Regions from separate parts of the Micromonospora sp. NPDC048169 genome, predicted to be linked through region 4. Evidence: riboswitches for the same ligand, from Rfam matches in the RefSeq annotation. Region 4 holds a riboswitch; each other region holds the start of a gene.
What was found. A riboswitch is a leader RNA that binds a small molecule or an ion and turns the genes downstream of it on or off. The one in region 4 is predicted to bind cyclic di-AMP.

Region 1: it holds a riboswitch for cyclic di-AMP, as region 4 does, so the genes downstream of both, AB0D28_RS27270 (hypothetical protein) here and AB0D28_RS07440 (hypothetical protein) in region 4, are expected to answer to the same signal.
Region 2: it holds a riboswitch for cyclic di-AMP, as region 4 does, so the genes downstream of both, AB0D28_RS22735 (transglycosylase family protein) here and AB0D28_RS07440 (hypothetical protein) in region 4, are expected to answer to the same signal.
Region 3: it holds a riboswitch for cyclic di-AMP, as region 4 does, so the genes downstream of both, AB0D28_RS13065 (NlpC/P60 family protein) here and AB0D28_RS07440 (hypothetical protein) in region 4, are expected to answer to the same signal.

The regions. Positions count from the first base shown of each region.
Region 1 is NZ_JBEZMS010000050.1:28,752-32,953, forward strand. It holds gene AB0D28_RS27260 (AAA family ATPase) at 1-541, shown strand, start outside; gene AB0D28_RS27265 (cation diffusion facilitator family transporter) at 646-1,560, shown strand; cyclic di-AMP (ydaO/yuaA leader) riboswitch at 1,704-1,834, shown strand; gene AB0D28_RS27270 (hypothetical protein) at 1,839-2,912, shown strand; gene AB0D28_RS27275 (SRPBCC family protein) at 2,936-3,388, opposite strand; gene AB0D28_RS27280 (STAS domain-containing protein) at 3,490-3,849, opposite strand.
Region 2 is NZ_JBEZMS010000030.1:15,702-19,903, forward strand. It holds gene AB0D28_RS22725 (M4 family metallopeptidase) at 1-232, shown strand, start outside; gene AB0D28_RS22730 (YbaB/EbfC family nucleoid-associated protein) at 396-845, opposite strand; gene AB0D28_RS22735 (transglycosylase family protein) at 1,032-1,676, opposite strand; cyclic di-AMP (ydaO/yuaA leader) riboswitch at 1,675-1,820, opposite strand; gene AB0D28_RS22740 (LLM class flavin-dependent oxidoreductase) at 1,986-3,542, shown strand; gene htpG (molecular chaperone HtpG) at 3,598-4,202, opposite strand, start outside.
Region 3 is NZ_JBEZMS010000011.1:167,878-172,079, reverse strand. It holds gene AB0D28_RS13070 (peptidoglycan recognition family protein) at 1-1,679, opposite strand, end outside; cyclic di-AMP (ydaO/yuaA leader) riboswitch at 1,918-2,053, shown strand; gene AB0D28_RS13065 (NlpC/P60 family protein) at 2,065-3,096, shown strand; gene dcd (dCTP deaminase) at 3,162-3,740, opposite strand; gene AB0D28_RS13055 (pyridoxamine 5'-phosphate oxidase family protein) at 3,819-4,202, shown strand, end outside.
Region 4 is NZ_JBEZMS010000006.1:18,153-22,354, forward strand. It holds gene AB0D28_RS07435 (carbonic anhydrase) at 1-470, shown strand, start outside; gene AB0D28_RS07440 (hypothetical protein) at 530-1,558, opposite strand; cyclic di-AMP (ydaO/yuaA leader) riboswitch at 1,562-1,693, opposite strand; gene AB0D28_RS07445 (YibE/F family protein) at 1,848-3,122, opposite strand; gene AB0D28_RS07450 (SHOCT domain-containing protein) at 3,274-3,483, opposite strand; gene AB0D28_RS07455 (metal-sensitive transcriptional regulator) at 3,610-3,909, opposite strand; gene AB0D28_RS07460 (heavy-metal-associated domain-containing protein) at 3,990-4,196, shown strand.

The DNA.
Region 1 (4,202 bases), on a different contig from region 4:
GACGGTGGTCGGCGATCCGGCGCAGACCGCCTGGACCGGCGACCCGCAGGAGCTGGACCGCGCCCGGGACCAGGCGCTGGGCCGACGCAAGCGGCACCGCTACGAGCTGACCACCAACTACCGCAACTCGGCGGAGATCTTCGCGGTGGCGGCGGCGGAGATCCGCCGGCTCTACCCGGACCTGCCGCTGCCCGACGCGGTGCGGTCCACCGGCGTGCCGCCGGTCGAGCGCACGGTGCCCGCCGCCGACCTGCCGGCGGCCACCGTCGAGGCGGCCGAGGCGCTGCTCGCGCAGGTGGAGGGCACCGTTGGTGTGATCACGCCGGTGCCGCGCCGGGACGAGGTGGCCGGCTGGCTGGGCGCGCTCGGCGCGAGCCGGCTCCAGGTGGTCACCAGCCTCCAGGCGAAGGGCATGGAGTACGACGGCGTGGTGCTGGTGGCGCCGAGTGAGATCCGGGCCGACCCCGGTTCGGGGGTACGCACGCTCTACGTGGCGCTGTCCCGGGCGACCCAGCGCCTCACCACGCTCGACCCGCTCTGAGGGACACCCGTCCGCGCCCCTGACGTCACCCACAGTTCAGTTGCATACATAGCGATGTGAACATACATTGGGCCTGGCCGGTACGGGGCAGGAAGGGTGTTGGCGTGGGCGCAGGTCATGACCACAGCGGCGCGGTGGCCAACGCGGCACACCGCCACCGGGGCCGCCTCTGGGCCGCCTTCGCGCTGCTCGCCGTCCTGATGGTGGTCGAGGCGGTGGCCGCCTTCACCACCGGCTCGCTCGCGCTGCTCTCCGACGCCGGGCACATGTTCACCGACGTCCTCGGCATCGGCATGGCACTGGCCGCGATCACCGCCGCCCGCCGCGCCGGCACCGACCCGCAGCGCACGTTCGGGCTCTACCGGCTGGAGGTGCTCGCCGCCCTGGCCAACGCCGTGCTGCTCGGCGCCGTCGCGCTCTACGTCCTGGTCGAGGCGGTACGCCGGTTCGGCGAGCCGCCGGAGGTGCTGGCCGGCCCGATGCTCGTGGTGGCGGTGCTCGGCCTGCTCGCCAACATCGTCGCGTTCGCGCTGCTGCGCGCCGGGGCGAAGGAGAGCATCAACCTGCGCGGGGCGTACCTGGAGGTGCTCGGCGATCTGCTCGGCTCGCTCGGCGTGATCGCCGCCGCGCTGGTCATCGCCGCGACCGACTGGTGGTGGGCCGATCCGCTGGTAGCCGTCGGGATCGGCCTGTTCATCCTGCCGCGCACCTGGCGGCTCGGCCGGGCCGCGCTGCGCATCCTGGTGCAGGCCGCGCCGGAGCACCTCCAGGTGACCGCCGTGCACGACCGGCTGGCCGCCGTACCCGGCGTGGCCGAGGTGCACGACCTGCACGTGTGGACGCTCACCTCGGGCATGGAGGTGGCCTCGGCGCACCTGACCACCGACCCGGGCGTGGACCCGGGGCAGGTGCTGGCCGCCGCGCGGGCCGCCCTGCACGAGGACTTCTCCATCGATCACGCCACGTTGCAGGTCGAACCCGGAGCGTCGGCCGGCGTGTGCGGGAAGACCGAGTGGTGATTAGGGCAGACTTAAATCACTGTGGCTGTTGTAGTCTTATGCCGGTTTTGCCCCACCTAGTGGCGTTGCTCCACCGAGCCACGCCCGGGCAGCGCCGGTAGTGTCGGTCGCGGCCGCACCCGCGGACGCCACCGGCCCCGGTGGGGCGGCCGTCGCCTAATCGTCCGCAGGGACGAGCCGGGGAACCACGTACGTGGGGTGCATCCGCGTCAGCGGTAGGGATCTTCCGTCCCGAACCCGTCAGCTAACCCGGTCGGCGTTGACGGAAGGACGTGTGAATGCCCCACGTGGCACCTGTACGACGGACAGCCGCCCGGTTGGCGGCCCTGCTCGTCGCGACGCTGGCCCTCGGCGTCGCGACTGTTCCGGTCTCCCCCGCCTCGGCGGGGCCGGCGACCGGCCTGCTCGCCGCCGCGCCCGGCGGCGACGACGAGGGCGGCACGCCCGAACTGCGTGCCCAGCTCGACGCCGCCAGCAAGGGCTGGCTGGAGGCCAAGGCCGCGCTGAACCGGTCGGTGAGCCGCCAGAAGCAACTGAACGAACAGCTCAAGACGGTCGGCGCCGAGCTGGCCGTACGCGACGCCAAGGTCGGCGAGATCGCCGCCGTGGCGTACCGCAACGGCCGCCTGGGCACCGCCGGGGTGCTGCTGGGCAGCAGCAGCCCGGAGGGCTTCATGGACCGGGCCGCCGCGCTGGAACAGGTCGCCGCGCACGAGGACCGTACGCTGCGCGACCTGATCGCCACCCGGGACCAGGCCACCCGCACCCGCGCCCAGCTCGACGGCGAGATCCGCGAGCAGCGCAAGCAGGTGACGGTGATGGCCAAGCGCAAGGAGCAGGCCGAGCGCGCCCTGGAGGTGGCGAACGACCGCGCCACGCGCAGCAGCAGCGGCGGCAGCGTCCAGGGCACCTCCACCAAGAACGCGAAGCCGGCGCCGCGCAACTCGGACGGCTCCTGGCCCCCGGAGTCGTGCAGCGTCAACGACCCGACCCCGGCCAACGGCTGCATCACCCCGCGCACGCTGCACGCGCTGCAACAGGCGAAGGCGGCCGGCTTCACCAGGTACGTCTCGTGCCACCGGCCCAGCGGCTCGGGCGAGCACCCGAAGGGGCGGGCCTGCGACTTCGCCGCGCAGAAGAACGGCTTCGGCGGCGTGGCCTCCGGCGGCGACCGGACGTACGGCAACAACCTGGCCGCGTACTTCGTGCGCAACGCCGACCCGCTCGCCGTGCTCTACGTGATCTGGTTCAAGCAGATCTGGCTGCCCAGCAGCGGGTGGAAGTCGTACAGCGGGGGCAACGGCGACCCGTCCAGCGACCACACCAACCACGTGCACCTGTCGGTGTACTGAGCGCCCGGAAGGGGCCGGCCGGATCAGGCCGGCCGGCCCTCCAGGGTCGCTCCGAGACGCGCCGCCAGGCCCAGGTGAGCCGCCCGGGCCTGGCGGAACGCGTACCCGAACAGCGGTGCCGGCGCGGTGAGCGTGATCTCCACCTCGACGCGTACCGTGCCGTCGTCCTCGTCGCGCAGCCGGGTGTGGTTGCGTACGGTCGTCGCCGGCTGCTGCCGGGCGACGGTGACCACCTCGTCCTCGCTCGCGATCAGCACGTCCGCCTGGTAGGTCACCGGGAAGTGCAGCGGGCCGAGTTGCAGCCGGTCGGTGATCGCGTAGCTGGCCAGCGCGCCGGGCCGGGCCGGCAGCTTCCGGACCCGGACGATCAGCGGATGCAGCTCACCCTGGCGACTCAGGTCGCCTAGCAGGGCCACCGCTTCGGCCCGGCTGCACCGGGCCTGCACGGTGTAGCTGAAGCTGTCGCTGCTCTGCAAGCGGGCCCCCTCGCCGTCGTGCGTCGCGACGATCGTCCCGTACCGACGCCGGACTGGCAACGGGTAGAAGGTCCCCTGGCCGCAGGGGGTGCGAACGGCGCTCAGGCGCCGGGCAGCACCTCGGGGGTGTCGTCGGCGAACCACGGCTCGGGCGCGCCGAAGAGGCCGAGCAGGCCGGTCACCCAGAGCTGCCGGTGCACGAACCGGCTCGGCTCGGTGACCACGAGCTTGACGCCGCTGACCTCGCAGGTCTGGAAGCCGGCGACCATGGCGCTGATGCCGACCGAGTCGATGAACGTGACAAGCCGCATGTTCAGCTCGATCCGCGCGGGGCGGGCCTTCGCGAGCACCTCGGCGATCGCTTCCCGCACCTCGTACGCGGTGTCGACGTCGATCTCCCCACGGGGCGCGATCTCGACGACACCACCCGGCCGCACCGACTTCACGATCGACAGGCTCACGCGAGCACCTCCACTCGCCCATGACGGGCGCCTCATCAGTACGCGGGCCGCGACCGAGAGTATTCCTCCCACGCCCCGGTCGCCACCCCCCGGGATGAGCAATTCGCGAACTGGGCACACCTGGGCGTACCCAATCCGGACCACCGGGTTCCAGTTTCCCCCTGTGGCGGGCCACGGCCAACCGTGCGACCGGGCGGGCCCGCCGATCCCGCGGACCAGGGTAGCTGGCGCACGCACGTCCCGTCCGCACCCGTCCCGGCGCGTTCGGGTGCTTCGTCCCGTTCACCGGCCGCACCCGCCATGACCCGGGCGTGGTTTGCCGCCGGGTCCGGTGGGGCACTGCCCGGGACAGT
Region 2 (4,202 bases), on a different contig from region 4:
CGACAGCGCGGAGTCGACCACCAGCACCGCGTACGACAAGCTCACCGTCAAGGCGGGCAGCACCACGCTGGCCACCTACTCCAACCTGAACAAGGCCACCGGCTACGTGCAGCGGTCCTTCGACATCTCGTCGCTGGCCGGCACCACGGCGACCATCTCGTTCAGCGGCGTGGAGGACAGCTCGTTGCAGACGTCCTTCGTCGTCGACGACACCGCGGTCACCCTGAGCTGACCGTGGCGTAGCGCGGCCGGTCGTCGTCCTCCCGACGGCCGGCCGCCTCGTCATGCCCGGCCGGGCCCCTCACGGCGCCTGGCCGGACGGCATCGCGGCTTGCCGGACGGCATCGCGTCGAGCCGGGCGCTTCGTCGCGTCGTCCGGGTGGGCACCCGGTTCGTCAGGCCGGGCGGGCGCCCTGGGACGCGGTGCCGCGGTCGCGGTGGATCCGCGCGGCAGCCTCGTGCATCGCGCGGCCGAACAGCTCGGCCTGGTCGCCCATGCTGCCGAGCCGGGCGGCGAGCGCATCGGCGTCGGCCCGCGCAGATGCGCTGACCTGGGCGTCCAGCTCGGACAGCGCGGCATTGGCGGCGGCGACGAGGTGCCCGCCGAGGACGTCCAGCGGCTCGCCGGCCAGCTCCGGGTCGATCGTCACGGAATCCAGCCGGCCACCCTGGACGGCGACGGCGCGGACCCGGCCGCCGGCGGCCGTGCCCTCGGCGCGCAGCAGGTCGGCCGCCTCGCCGTCGGCGTGCGCCGAGGCCCGGGAGCGCATCGCGGTGAGCGCCTGCTGCGTACGGGTCAGCAGCTCGTCGATGCTCGCCGCCGCCGAGAACGGGTCGTTGGTCATATCAGCGCTTTCTTCACGTCTTAGCCGAGGACCGTGACCCTAGCAACCGCCCCCGACGAATCGCGCCTACCGGCCCTCGCGGGCCGCGTCCCGGTGCCGCGAGCAGGCCGGACACCGGCAACGCGGCGTGTCGCACGGGCGCGGACGCCCGGCCGGGGTGAAGCGGCCGGGCGTCCGCGAGACCGGTCAGCGCAGACGCAGCCGCTGACCGGGGAAGATCAGCCCCGGGTCGTCGCCCACCACCGCGCGGTTGCGCTCGTGCAGGGCACGCCAGCCGCCGTCCACGCGCTGCGCCACGGCGATCTCCGACAGCGTGTCCCCCGGCCGGACCAGGTACGTCCCGGTGCCGGTCCTGGGCTGTGGCGCGACGAGGGTGGTGGCCCGCTCCGGCGCGGCCCTCTTCGTGGCCGGTCGCCGCGGCGCGGCCTTCTTCGCGCCTGACCGCTTCTCGGCCGCAGCCGGCCCGGAACTCTTCTTCGCCGAGCCGCCCTTCTTGCCGCAGACCGGCCAGGCGCCGATGCCCTGCCCGCGCAGCACCTTCTCCGCGACGGCGATCTGCTCGGACCGGCTGGCCAGGTCGGCGCGGGCGGCGTACTTCTGGCCGCCGTAGCCGTTCCAGGTGGCACGGGAGAACTGGAGCCCGCCGTAGTAGCCGTTGCCGGTGTTGATCTTCCAGTTCCCGCCCGACTCGCAGCGTGCGACGGCGTCCCAGTTGACGCCCGCGCTGGCCGGAGCGGCCGAGCCGAACAGGGTCGCGGCGCCGAGGGCGGCGCCGGCCATCACCGCTCCGAGAGCGGTACGGCGGCTTCGGGCTGAGTATTCGGTTGCCATGTGGATTCCTCCACGCCGACGAGGTGAGCTGTCGGGTTCGGGCCGAGGAGCCCGGCCGCCGGTGGCGGCTTCACCCCGAGGTGACGATGCACCGTGGAACGTGTGGTTCCCCCGCTCCCGCACGAGGTTCGGTGACCGCGGCCGGCGGCGGGATTTGGCGTTTCCGGCCCGCGGTGTCCGCTACTGCGAACGAAACCGACGCTAGGAGCGCTTTGCGCCGATCATCCACTTCTTGTGATGCCCTTCACCCGGCCGGGCGACCGGGCGCTACCGTGGCAGGACTGGGCAAGATCACGGGAGGCGGGACGGATGACCGATCACGGACACGAGCTGACCTTCGGCGGCTTCCTCACCCCCGCCGCCGCGCAGCCGGACCAGGTGGTGGCGCTGGCCCGGCTCTGCGAGCAGGTCGGACTGGACCTGGTCACCTTCCAGGACCACCCGTACCAGCCGGGTTTCCTGGACACCTGGACGCTGATGTCCTACGTGGCCGCCGCCACCGAACGCGTCCGCCTGGCCGGAAACGTCCTCAACCTGCCGTTGCGCCAGCCGGTGGTGCTGGCGCGCAGCGTCGCCAGCCTGGACCTGCTCACCGGCGGCCGGGTCGAGCTGGGGCTCGGCGCGGGCGCCTTCTGGGACGCGATCGAGGCAACGGGCGGGCGGCGCCTGTCCCCCGGCGCGGCCGTCGACGCCCTCGACGAGGCGATCCGGGTGATCCGCGAGGTCTGGGACACCGACCACCGCGGCATGATCCGTGTCGACGGCGAGCACTACCGGGTGGTCGGCGCCAAGCGCGGCCCGGCGCCCGCCCACCCGGTGGGCATCTGGGTCGGCGCGTACAAGCCGCGCATGCTGCGCCTGGTGGGCCGCGCCGCGGACGGCTGGCTGCCGTCGCTGTCGTACCTGCCGAAGGGTCCCGACGAGTTGCCCGCCCTGAACGCGCTGGTGGACGAGGGCGCCCGGGCCGCCGGACGCGACCCGGCCGCGATCCGCCGCATGCTCAACGTGACAGGCACGTTCGCCCGCTCGTCGGCCGGTTTCCTGGCCGGGCCGCCGGAACAGTGGGTCGAGGAGCTGGCCGGGCTCACGCTGGAGCACGGCATCACCACGTTCATCCTCGGCAGCGACGAGCCGCGCGCGATCCAGATCTTCGGCCAGGAGGTCGCGCCCGCCGTGCGCGAGCTGGTCGCCGCCGAGCGCACCCCGCCCGAGCCCCGCGCGGCCACCGGGCAACAGGCCGCCGCCGGCGCGCCCAGCACGCTCGGGGTCACGCCCACCCCGGACCCGGGGGTACGCCTGAGCGCGCGCCGCCCCTGGGACGAGTCCACTCGCCCGAGCGCCCCGCCGCCGCCGGCCGGGCACGTCTACCCGCCCCGGGGACAGGCCGCCGGGCAGCACCTGGTGGACGTGCACGACCACCTGCGCCAGGAGCTGGCCCAGGTGCGCGACCTGCTGGAACAGGTCAAGCGGGGCACTGTCTCGCCGGGCCGGGCGCGGGCCGCGCTGAACGAGATGACCATGCGGCAGAACAACTGGACGCTCGGGGCCTACTGCGCGGCGTACTGCACCATGGTCACCCAGCACCACGGGCTTGAGGACGCCTCGATCTTCCCGCACCTGCGCCGCTCCGAGACCGGGCTGGCCGCCGTGCTGGACCGCCTCGAGGAGGAACACGTGGTGATCCACGGCGTGGTGGAGAGCGTCGACCGCGCGCTCGTGGAGCTGGTCCGCCGGCCCGGCGACTTCACCGGACTCCAGGAGGCGGTGGACCTGCTCACCGACACGCTGCTGTCGCACCTGTCGTACGAGGAGCACCAGATCGTCGAGCCGCTGGCCCGGCACGGGTTCTTCCCCTGCCAGTTGTGAGGCGGGGCCCCTTCTTCTTGTCGCGCCGGCGACGAGAAGGGGCCCCGCCTCACCGCTACAGGCCGCGGGCCAGGCGGTCGGCCAGGATCCGGGTGAACCGGGCCGGGTCGGCCAGCTCGCCGCCCTCGGCCAGCAGCGCCATGCCGTACAGCAGCTCGGCGGTCTCGGTCAGCGCGGCCGGGTCGCCGCCCTCCCCGTGCGCCTTGCGCAGCCCGGTGACCAGCGGGTGGGCCGGGTTCAGCTCCAGGATCCGCTTGACCTGGGGCACCTCCTGGCCCATGGCCCGGTACATCTTCTCCAGCGTCGGCGTCATGTCGTGCGCGTCGCCCACGACGCAGGCCGGTGAGGTGGTCAGCCGGGTGGACAGGCGCACCTCCTTGACGCTGTCGGCGAGCGCGCCGCCGAGGAAGGTGAGCAGGTCGGCGTACTCCTGCCGTTCCGCCTCGGCCTTCTCCTTCTCCTCGTCGGTCTCCAGGTCCACCTGGCCCTTGGCGACCGAGCGCAGCGTCTTCCCGTCGTACGCGCCGACCCGCTCGACCCACACCTCGTCCACCGGGTCGGTGAGGATCAGCACCTCGTAGCCCTTGGCGCGGAACGCCTCCAGGTGCGGCGAGTTCTCGATGGTGGTCCGGTTCTCGCCGGTGGCGTAGTAGATCTCGG
Region 3 (4,202 bases), on a different contig from region 4:
GAGGCCGGGTTGAGGAACCACGCCTTCTGGCCGAGATACCAGATCGCCGTCCAGTCACCCTGCCGGCCGGCGAGCGCGTACGTCTGACCGGCCGAGGCGCGGGCGCCGTGGTCGGAGATGTACATCGTGTCCGGCGTGCCGTCCGGGCGCAGCCCGAGGTCGTTGACGAGCGGGGCGTCCGGGCTCGGCGCGGTCCGCAGGATCACCGCCGAGGAGCCGCGCGACGGGCACGGCTCGGCCGGCGGCCTGGGCGTCGGGACGCCCGGCGGCTGCTGGTTGCAGCCGGTGAACGCCGGCCGGTTGGTGGCGAAGTCCGGGTCGATGGTGACCAGGCCGGTCCGCGCGGTGCCGGTGGTGCGGAACGGCGCCTTCATCAGGTCGAAGTAGTGCGACCAGTCCCAGTACGGTCCCGGGTCCCAGTGCATGCCGCCCACCGCGCCGGCGTTGATGCCGGGCACGTTGTCGTGGCCGATGATGTGCTGCCGGTCCATCGGGATGCCGAGCTTCAGCGCCAGGTGGCGCACCAGCTTGGCGGAGGTGCGGTACATCGCCTCGGTGTACCAGGTGCCCTGACCGGCGAAGCCCTCGTGCTCCAGGCCGATGGACTTCGCGTTGACGTACCAGTTGCCGGCGTGCCAGCCGACGTCCTTGGTCTTGATGTGCTGGGCGATGTAGCCGTCCACCGAGCGCAGCGTGTAGTGCCAGCCCAGGTAGTCGGCCCGCTTCACCAGGTCGACGCTCGGGCCGAAGTAGCCCTCGGTGTCGTGGATGACGATGTACTCGATCTTCTGCTGCTTCGGCCGGTCGCCAAGATCGTGGTTGCCGTAGTCACCCGGGTCGTCGCTGAGCTGCTCGTACGGCGCGGGGATCCACTCACAGGCCAGCCGCACCGGGCACTCCAGCCCGTCCGGCCGCTCGGCGTTACGCAAACCGAGCCGGGCCAGCCGGGAGCGGTCCGGCGTCGCGGCGGTGGCGGCGAGCGTGACCCGCTGGCCGTCGTCGGTGGTCCGGCTGGCGCCCTGGCCGAGCTGGTCGTACACCTCGTCGGCGAAGGCCGCCGCGCCGTCGGTGGTGTCCGCGCCGGAGTACCGGGCCACCGCGCCGTACCAGGCCGCCGGGTCGGTGCCGGCGCCGACCGGCCCGCCCAGAGCCTTCTGGTACGACGCCAGCAGCGCCGCGCCACCGCGGATGTTCGCGGCCGGGTCGGTCCGCAGCGTCCCGGCGTCGAGCCCGGTGAGCGCGGCGGCGGCGTCGAGTGTCTGGAGCGAGGCGGGCGGCAGCGGGGCCTCCCGCTCCGGCGTGGCGGCCGTGGCCGGGTCGAGCTTCAGCGGACGGGAGTCGTCGCCGCGCGGGTCCTCGTCCTCGTCCACGTGGGCGCTGCCCGGCATGGCCAGGATGTGCGCGGCGTCGGTCAGGTGCATCGGGCCGTAGCCGCCGCTGGTGCTCGGCTGCCCGGTGTGGGTGTCCCAGCGGGACTCCAGGTAGGAGACACCGAGCAGCACGTTCTGCGGGACGCCGTACTCGGCGGCCGCGGCGGCGTATTGTTGTTGCCTGTCGCTCGCGGGCGGGGACGTGTCCGGCGCGGCGGTCACCGGGCCGGTCGTCGCCAGCGCGGTGGCGGTGGCCACGGCGGCGGCGAGCAGTATCCGTCTGCCCGACGGCGGGGCGGAGAGGTGCATCGAACCTCCTGGACAGGGATGGGGGTCACTGCGTCTCCACCCTCACTCCGCACACCCGTGATGGTCAATACCTTTCCAGTAAGTAATCAGCCGTGAAAGAAAATTTCACCTCCGTCAGTGGTTCGCCGCCGGATCGCGTACGGAGTGTCACGTCGCTGGAAGTTGCGGATCGATAACGGTGGTCCCTACTCTGGTGAATCGTCGGCCGTACGTCTCACCGTCCAACCCGGTCGGTGACGGACCGGCACCGCCGAGTCGCCAGTGGGCGAGCCGGGGAACCAGGTACCTGGGGTGAATCCGCAGCGATGCGGTAGGGCGGCTCCCTTCCCGCCCGAATCCGTCAGCTAACCCGGTAGGCGGAACTGAAGAAGGAGTACGGACGCCGGTGGCACTCCATGCCCCGCGGCCGTCGTCGAGCCGGTCTGTCGACCGGTCCACGGCTGTGCCGCGTACCCGCTGGTCCCGCTTCACCACCGCCCTCGCCGCCCTGGTCGGCACCGCTGTCGTCCTGACCGGTGGCGCCACCGCGGCACACGCCGAACCCTCGGTCGCCGAGATCGAGGCCCAGATCGACCGCGACTGGAACAAGCTCGAACCGGTCATCGAACAGGTCAACGCCGTACGCGAACAGCTCGCCGCGCGGCGCGAGCAGGCCGACGCGCTCGGCCGGCAGATCGCACCCCTCCAGGCCCGGGTGGACGCCGCGCTCGGCCAGGTCGGCGGGCTCGCCGCCGACGCCTACAAGGGCGACAACCTCTCCACCGTCAACGCGCTGCTGGGCAGCCGCTCGCCGGGTGACCTGGTCAACGGCCTGGAACTGCTCGACCGCTTCGCGCACCGCCAGCACGAGCAGGTGCGCTCCGTCGCCGCGCTGCGCGACGAACTGGCGGCGAAGAAGAAGCCGCTGGACGAGATGATCGCCGGGCTGGCGCGCACCGAGGCCCAGCTCGCGGCGAAGAAGAAGCAGATCGACGCCGAGATCGCCCGGCTGCAGAAGCTGCGGCTCAAGGTGTACGGCAAGGGCGGCGGCGGCCCGCTGCGCCCGGCGCCCTGCCCGGCCGGCTACCCCGGTGGCGCGGCCGGTGCGGCGGTCAAGTTCGCCTGCGCCCAGATCGGCAAGATCTACGTCTGGGGCGCGGCCGGGCCGGACCACTTCGACTGCTCGGGCCTGACCCTGGCGGCGTGGGCCAAGGGCGGCGTGTCGCTGCCGCACAACGCACGCCAGCAGCACGGCGTGACGAAGCGGGTCAGCCGTGCCGAGCTGCGTGCCGGTGATCTCGTCTTCTACTACGGCGACCTGCACCACGTGGCGATGTACGTGGGCGACGGCTGGGTGGTGCACGCCTCCCAGTCGGGCAAGCCCATCACGATGAAGCGGGTCGACGACGGCGACATCAACAGCTACGGCCGGGTGTAAGGAAGGGCCCCCTCTTAACGCCTCCGGTAGAGGAGGGGGCCCTTCTTAACAACTGCGGGCGTCCGTCAGCGCGTCGGCCAGGTGCGCCAGCTCTGCCAGGACCGGCTCGGCGTCGGGCCGCGCTGCCCCTGGTAACGCGAGCCGTAGACGGCCGAGCCGTACGGGTGCTCGGCCGGCGAGGAGAGCCGGAAGATGCAGAGCTGGCCGATCTTCATGCCCGGCCAGAGCGTGATCGGCAGGTTCGCCACGTTCGACAGCTCCAGCGTGACGTGGCCGGAGAAGCCCGGGTCGATGAATCCGGCCGTCGAGTGGGTCAGCAGCCCCAGCCGCCCCAGGCTCGACTTGCCCTCCAGCCTCCCGGCGAGCTGGTCGCCCAGCGAGATCACCTCAAGCGTGGAGGCGAGCACGAACTCGCCCGGGTGCAGCACGAACGGCTGTCCCTCCGGCACCTCGACCATCGAGGTCAGGTCGTCCTGCTGCTTCGACGGGTCGATGTGTGTGTAGAGATGGTTGTTGAAGACCCGGAACAGCCGGTCCAGGCGTACGTCGATGCTCGACGGCTGCACCAGCGTCGGCTCGAAGGGCTCCAGCGCGAGCGTGCCGGCCTTGATCTCGGAGACCAGGTCGCGGTCGGAGAGCAGCATCCGAACACCATAGCGACCGGTATGGGTGACCTGCGTGTCGCACTACATCTTCGTACACGTGTTCGATAGAGTGTCCACATGGCTTCCTGGTCCGAATTCGCCGCCGACGAGCCCCGCCTCGCCGACGAGATCCGCCTCCTGATGCAGCAGTATGGGCCGGGCTTCGGCTACCTCGCCACGGTCCGCGCCGACGGCGGCCCCCGGGTCCACCCGGTCTCCCCGGTGATCACCGCCGACGGGCTCTGGTGCTTCGTCGTCGACTCGCCGAAGCGCCGCGACCTCGAACGCGACGGCCGTTATGCGCTGCACTCGTTCCCGCCGGAGGAGAGCGACGACGAGGCGTACATCGCGGGGCGCGCGCGGCAGGTGACCGACCCGGCCACGGTGACGCGGCTGGCCCGGATCGCCCGCGCGGCGCCACAGGGCGACTGGCGGCTGTTCGAGTTCACTGTCGAGGCGGCG
Region 4 (4,202 bases):
TCGATCGCGGCCTCGGTGACCTCTTCGTGGTGCGTACCGCCGGGCACACCGCCGGGCCGGAGGTGCTCGGCAGCGTCGAGTACGCCGTCACCGTGCTGGGCACTCCGCTCGTGGTGGTGCTCGGGCACGACTCGTGCGGCGCGGTCCAGGCCGCCCGCGAGGGGGTCCGGACCGGCGCCGCCCCGGCCGGGCACCTGGGCGCGGTGGTGGACGCGGTCTCGCCCAGCCTGCTGCGCGCCGCCCGCCAGGGCGTCGAGGACCTCGACGGCATCATCGACGTGCACATCGCGCAGACCGTGGAGACGCTGCTGGCCCGGTCCACCGTGCTGGCCGAGCGGGTGGCGGCGGGGCGGTGCACGGTGGTCGGCATGTCGTACCGTCTCGCCGGCGGCGAGGTGCGGACCGTGGCGCAGGCCCCGGCCCCGCTGCCCGCCCCGGCGGCGCCCGCGGACCCGGCGCTGGCGAGCTGATCCACGGGGAAGACGAAAGGGGCCGCCCGAGGGCGGCCCCTTCTTCGTGGTGTCCGGCGTCAGAGCAGCGACATGTGGACGTGGTCGGTGTGGTTCGACGGCCCGCTGTAGGAGCGCCAGCCGGTGGCCGGGAACCAGATCTGCCGGTTCCAGATGACGTAGTAGATGCCCAGCCGGTCGGCGTTGCGGATGAGGAAGGCGGCCACCTCGTTGCCGTACCTGCGGGTGTCATTGTTGTGCCAGGGTGCGAAGCCGCTGTTCTGCAGCGACCAGTCGCACGCCTTGCCCTTGGGGTGCTCCCACGGCCCGCCGGACCGGTAGCAGCCCACGAAGCGCTTGAAGCCCGCGCGCCGGACCTCCTTGTAGGCGTGCAGCGTGCGCGGCGTGACGCAGCCCGAGGTGGTCGGGTCGTCCTCGCTGCACGACTCGGCCTTCCACCCGCCGTCGGCGGTGCGGCCGGGGGCGATCTTGGCGACCGGTGAGGTGGCGGAGACCAGTCCGCCGGTGAAGCCGAGACCGCCGACCAGCTTCAGCGCGCGCTCGGCCTGCACCTTCTCGCGCTCCATCGCGTTCTTCTGCTTCTCCTGCTCGCGGACCTCGGCGTCCATCGCGATCTTGGCCTGCTCGGCGCGGGTCTTGACCGCGTTGATGGCGGCCAGGCGCTGCGCGTTGAGGAGGTTCAGCTCGTCCAGGGCGTTGACCCGGCGGACGAACGAGTCGGGGGAGTTGCTCTCCAGCAGCATCGCCATCGCGCCCATCCGGCCGGTCCGGTAGGACTGGGCGGCGAGCTGGTTGACCTGCGGGCTGAGCGCGTCGAGTTCGGCCTGTGCCGTCTTCACCTCGGCCGCCAGCCGCCGCTGGCGGTCCTGCGACTTGGCGAGCTTCGCCTTGGCCTGGAGGAAGTTCCGGTTGGCGGAGTCGATCGCCTCGGTGATGAGCGGCGGTTCGCCGTCCTCCTCGTGGCCCGAGGGGTTGCCGGGTGCCGCCGCGGCGGGGGCCGCGGTCGCCGGCGTCGGCCCGGCCAGCACGGCCAGTGAGGCCAGCACGGCCACCACGGGTGTCAGCCAGCGGCGCAGGGGTGCCGTCACAGTGTTCCCTTCCGTCGGCCGCCGACCGGGTTAGCTGACGGGTTCGGGACGGAAGTGGCCCCTACCGCTGTCGCGGATTCACCCCATGTACCTGGTTCCCCGGCTCGCCCGTGGGCGATTGGGCGGCGGCACCGCTGGCGCCGGTGCGCGCCTTCGGCGGTGACCGGCAGCGAGGTTACCCGACAGCACTCGTGAGGATCTACGTCCGGAAGCCGACCAATAGCGAGATTTCGCCGTGGCGCACCGTGACCAGCGTCGCGTTTGAAATCGATGGTCACGCTGCGGAGTCTCACCATGCGGCCTCCGTACTCCTTCCGCCGCCGAGCGCCTCCAGCGCGTCGTCCCGTCCGGCCGGCGGCCGGGGCGCGGGCGGCGCCGGCTCCGCGCCGCGCGGGCGCCGTCCGGCGGTGGTCACGATCGCGGCCAGGCCGGTGGTCAGCGGTACGGCGGCGATCAGGCCGAGCGTGGCCACCGCGCTGCGGACGATCTCCTGGGCGAGGAACTCGCTGGTGAGGATCTCGCTGACCGGGCGGGAGTCGGCGACCAGCAGGAGCAGCAGCGGCAGCGAGGCGCCCGCGTACGCCAGCACGATGGTGTTGACGGTGGACGCGATGTGGGCCCGGCCGACCCGGGTCGCCGCGCGGTAGAGCTGCCGCCGGGACAGCCCGGGGTTGGCGTGCGCCAGTTCGGTGACGGTGGCCGCCTGGGTGACTGTGACGTCGTCCAGCACGCCCAGCGAGCCGATGATGATGCCGGCCAGCAGCAGGCCGTGCAGGTCCACGTCGGCCTGGAACATGGACAGCGTGGTGGCGTCCTCGCTGCCGAAGCCGGTCAGGTGGGTGGCGGACGTGGCGAGCAGGCCGAGCACGCCGGTGATCACCAGGCTGCCCAGCGTGCCGAGCACCGCCACCGACGTCTGCGCGGTGATCCCGTGGGTCAGGTAGAGCACCACGAACATGATCAACGCGGCGCCGACGATGGCCACCAGCAGCGGCGGCTGGCCGGCGCCGATGCCTGGCAGCACGAAGCCGAGCAGGATGGCGAAGCTGGCCGCCAGGCCGGCGAGCGCGGCCAGCCCGCGCCAGCGGCCGAACGCCACGATCGCGGCGGCGAACAGCACCATCAGCCAGATCAGCGGTGTGCCGCGCTGGTGCTCGGCGATGTTGTAGGACTTCACCGCCGGGTCGGCCGGATCGGTCAGCTCGACCAGGACCACCTCGTCGCCGACCGCGACCCGGGGCGCGCCGGGCCCGGCCGGGATCGGCGTCTCGACCTGGCGGCCCGCGTCCGGGCCCTGCTCGGCGGTCACCGTCACGGTGCCGCAGGGGCCGCCCCCGCCGTCCGGGGCCTCCGGGGTCGGCGGGCAGGGCTCGGTGACCACCCGGGTCACCGTGCCGTGGTAGCGGGGGACGTCCGCGCCGCCGACCGGCTCCCGGTCCTGCCGGGGCCAGAGGACCAGCGCCGCGATCACGGTGAGCGCGAACAGCGGCACCACCACGGCGACGAGCAGCCGGCGTACGCCCGGCGGCGCGGCGGGTGCGGGGCGGGTGTGGTCGGCACCCATGGCGTCTCTCCCAACGGTCGGGGCGACGCCTGGTCCGCCGGACCGGTCTGGTCACCCGGGCGGCGCGGACGTGTCGACCACGTCCGGGTCGTCGCCCGGCCATGGTAGGCAGCCTGACCTCACCGGGACCGGTGACGCTCGCCTCGCGTGATCAGGCCAGACCGGCCCGGCGTCGCCGGTACTCGTCCTCGTCGATCTCGCCGCGCGCGTACCGCTCGTCCAGGATGCGCCGGGCCGTCGTCGGGCCCAGGTACTGGGGGCCGGTCCACCGCACGGCCGCCCAGACGAGCCCCGCCAGCACCGCGAGCACCAGCAGGGACCAGATCCACATCCAGCCCATCATCGGGCTCTGCCACATCATCGGGCCGCCCTCCGTCCGTCGCCGCGGGTCCGCCGGGGTCGGCCTGCCCGCCACTTCGACGGTACGACCGGCCCGACGCGTCGGCGCGGGTCGATGTGCCCGGTTCCGGGGGCCGGAGGTCCCCGCTCAGCCGCGCTTCATCAGGCGGCCGACGGCGGCCATCATCTCGGTCGCCATCTCGTCGGCCCGGCCCTCGGCGGCGCCCTCGTGCATGCAGTGCCGGGCGTGGCCGTCGAGCAGGCCGAGGCCGACCTTGTCCAGCGCCGCCTGGATGGCCGAGATCTGGGTGAGCACGTCGATGCAGTAGCGGTCGTCCTCGACCATCTTCTCGATGCCACGGACCTGACCCTCGATGCGGCGGAGCCGGGCGAGGAGTTGGTCCTTGCTGGCGGTGTAGCCCCGGGTCGGGCTGGACGGCGCGGTCATGGAACCGAGGATAGCGTACCCCTCGGGGGTATGCTACCGTCTCGAACGTACCCCTGGGGGGTATAAGATCGGAGGGCGAGATGGAGAGCACCTACCAGGTGAGCGGCATGACCTGCGGGCACTGCGTCAACTCGGTGAGCACCGAGCTGAGCGCGCTTCCGGGCGTCACCGACGTCCAGGTCGACCTGGCCGGCGGCCGGGTCACCGTCACCAGTCAGGACCCGCTGGACGTGGACGCGGTCCGCGCGGCGGTCGACGAGGCCGGCTACGACCTCGTCGGTGCGTGACGGGTC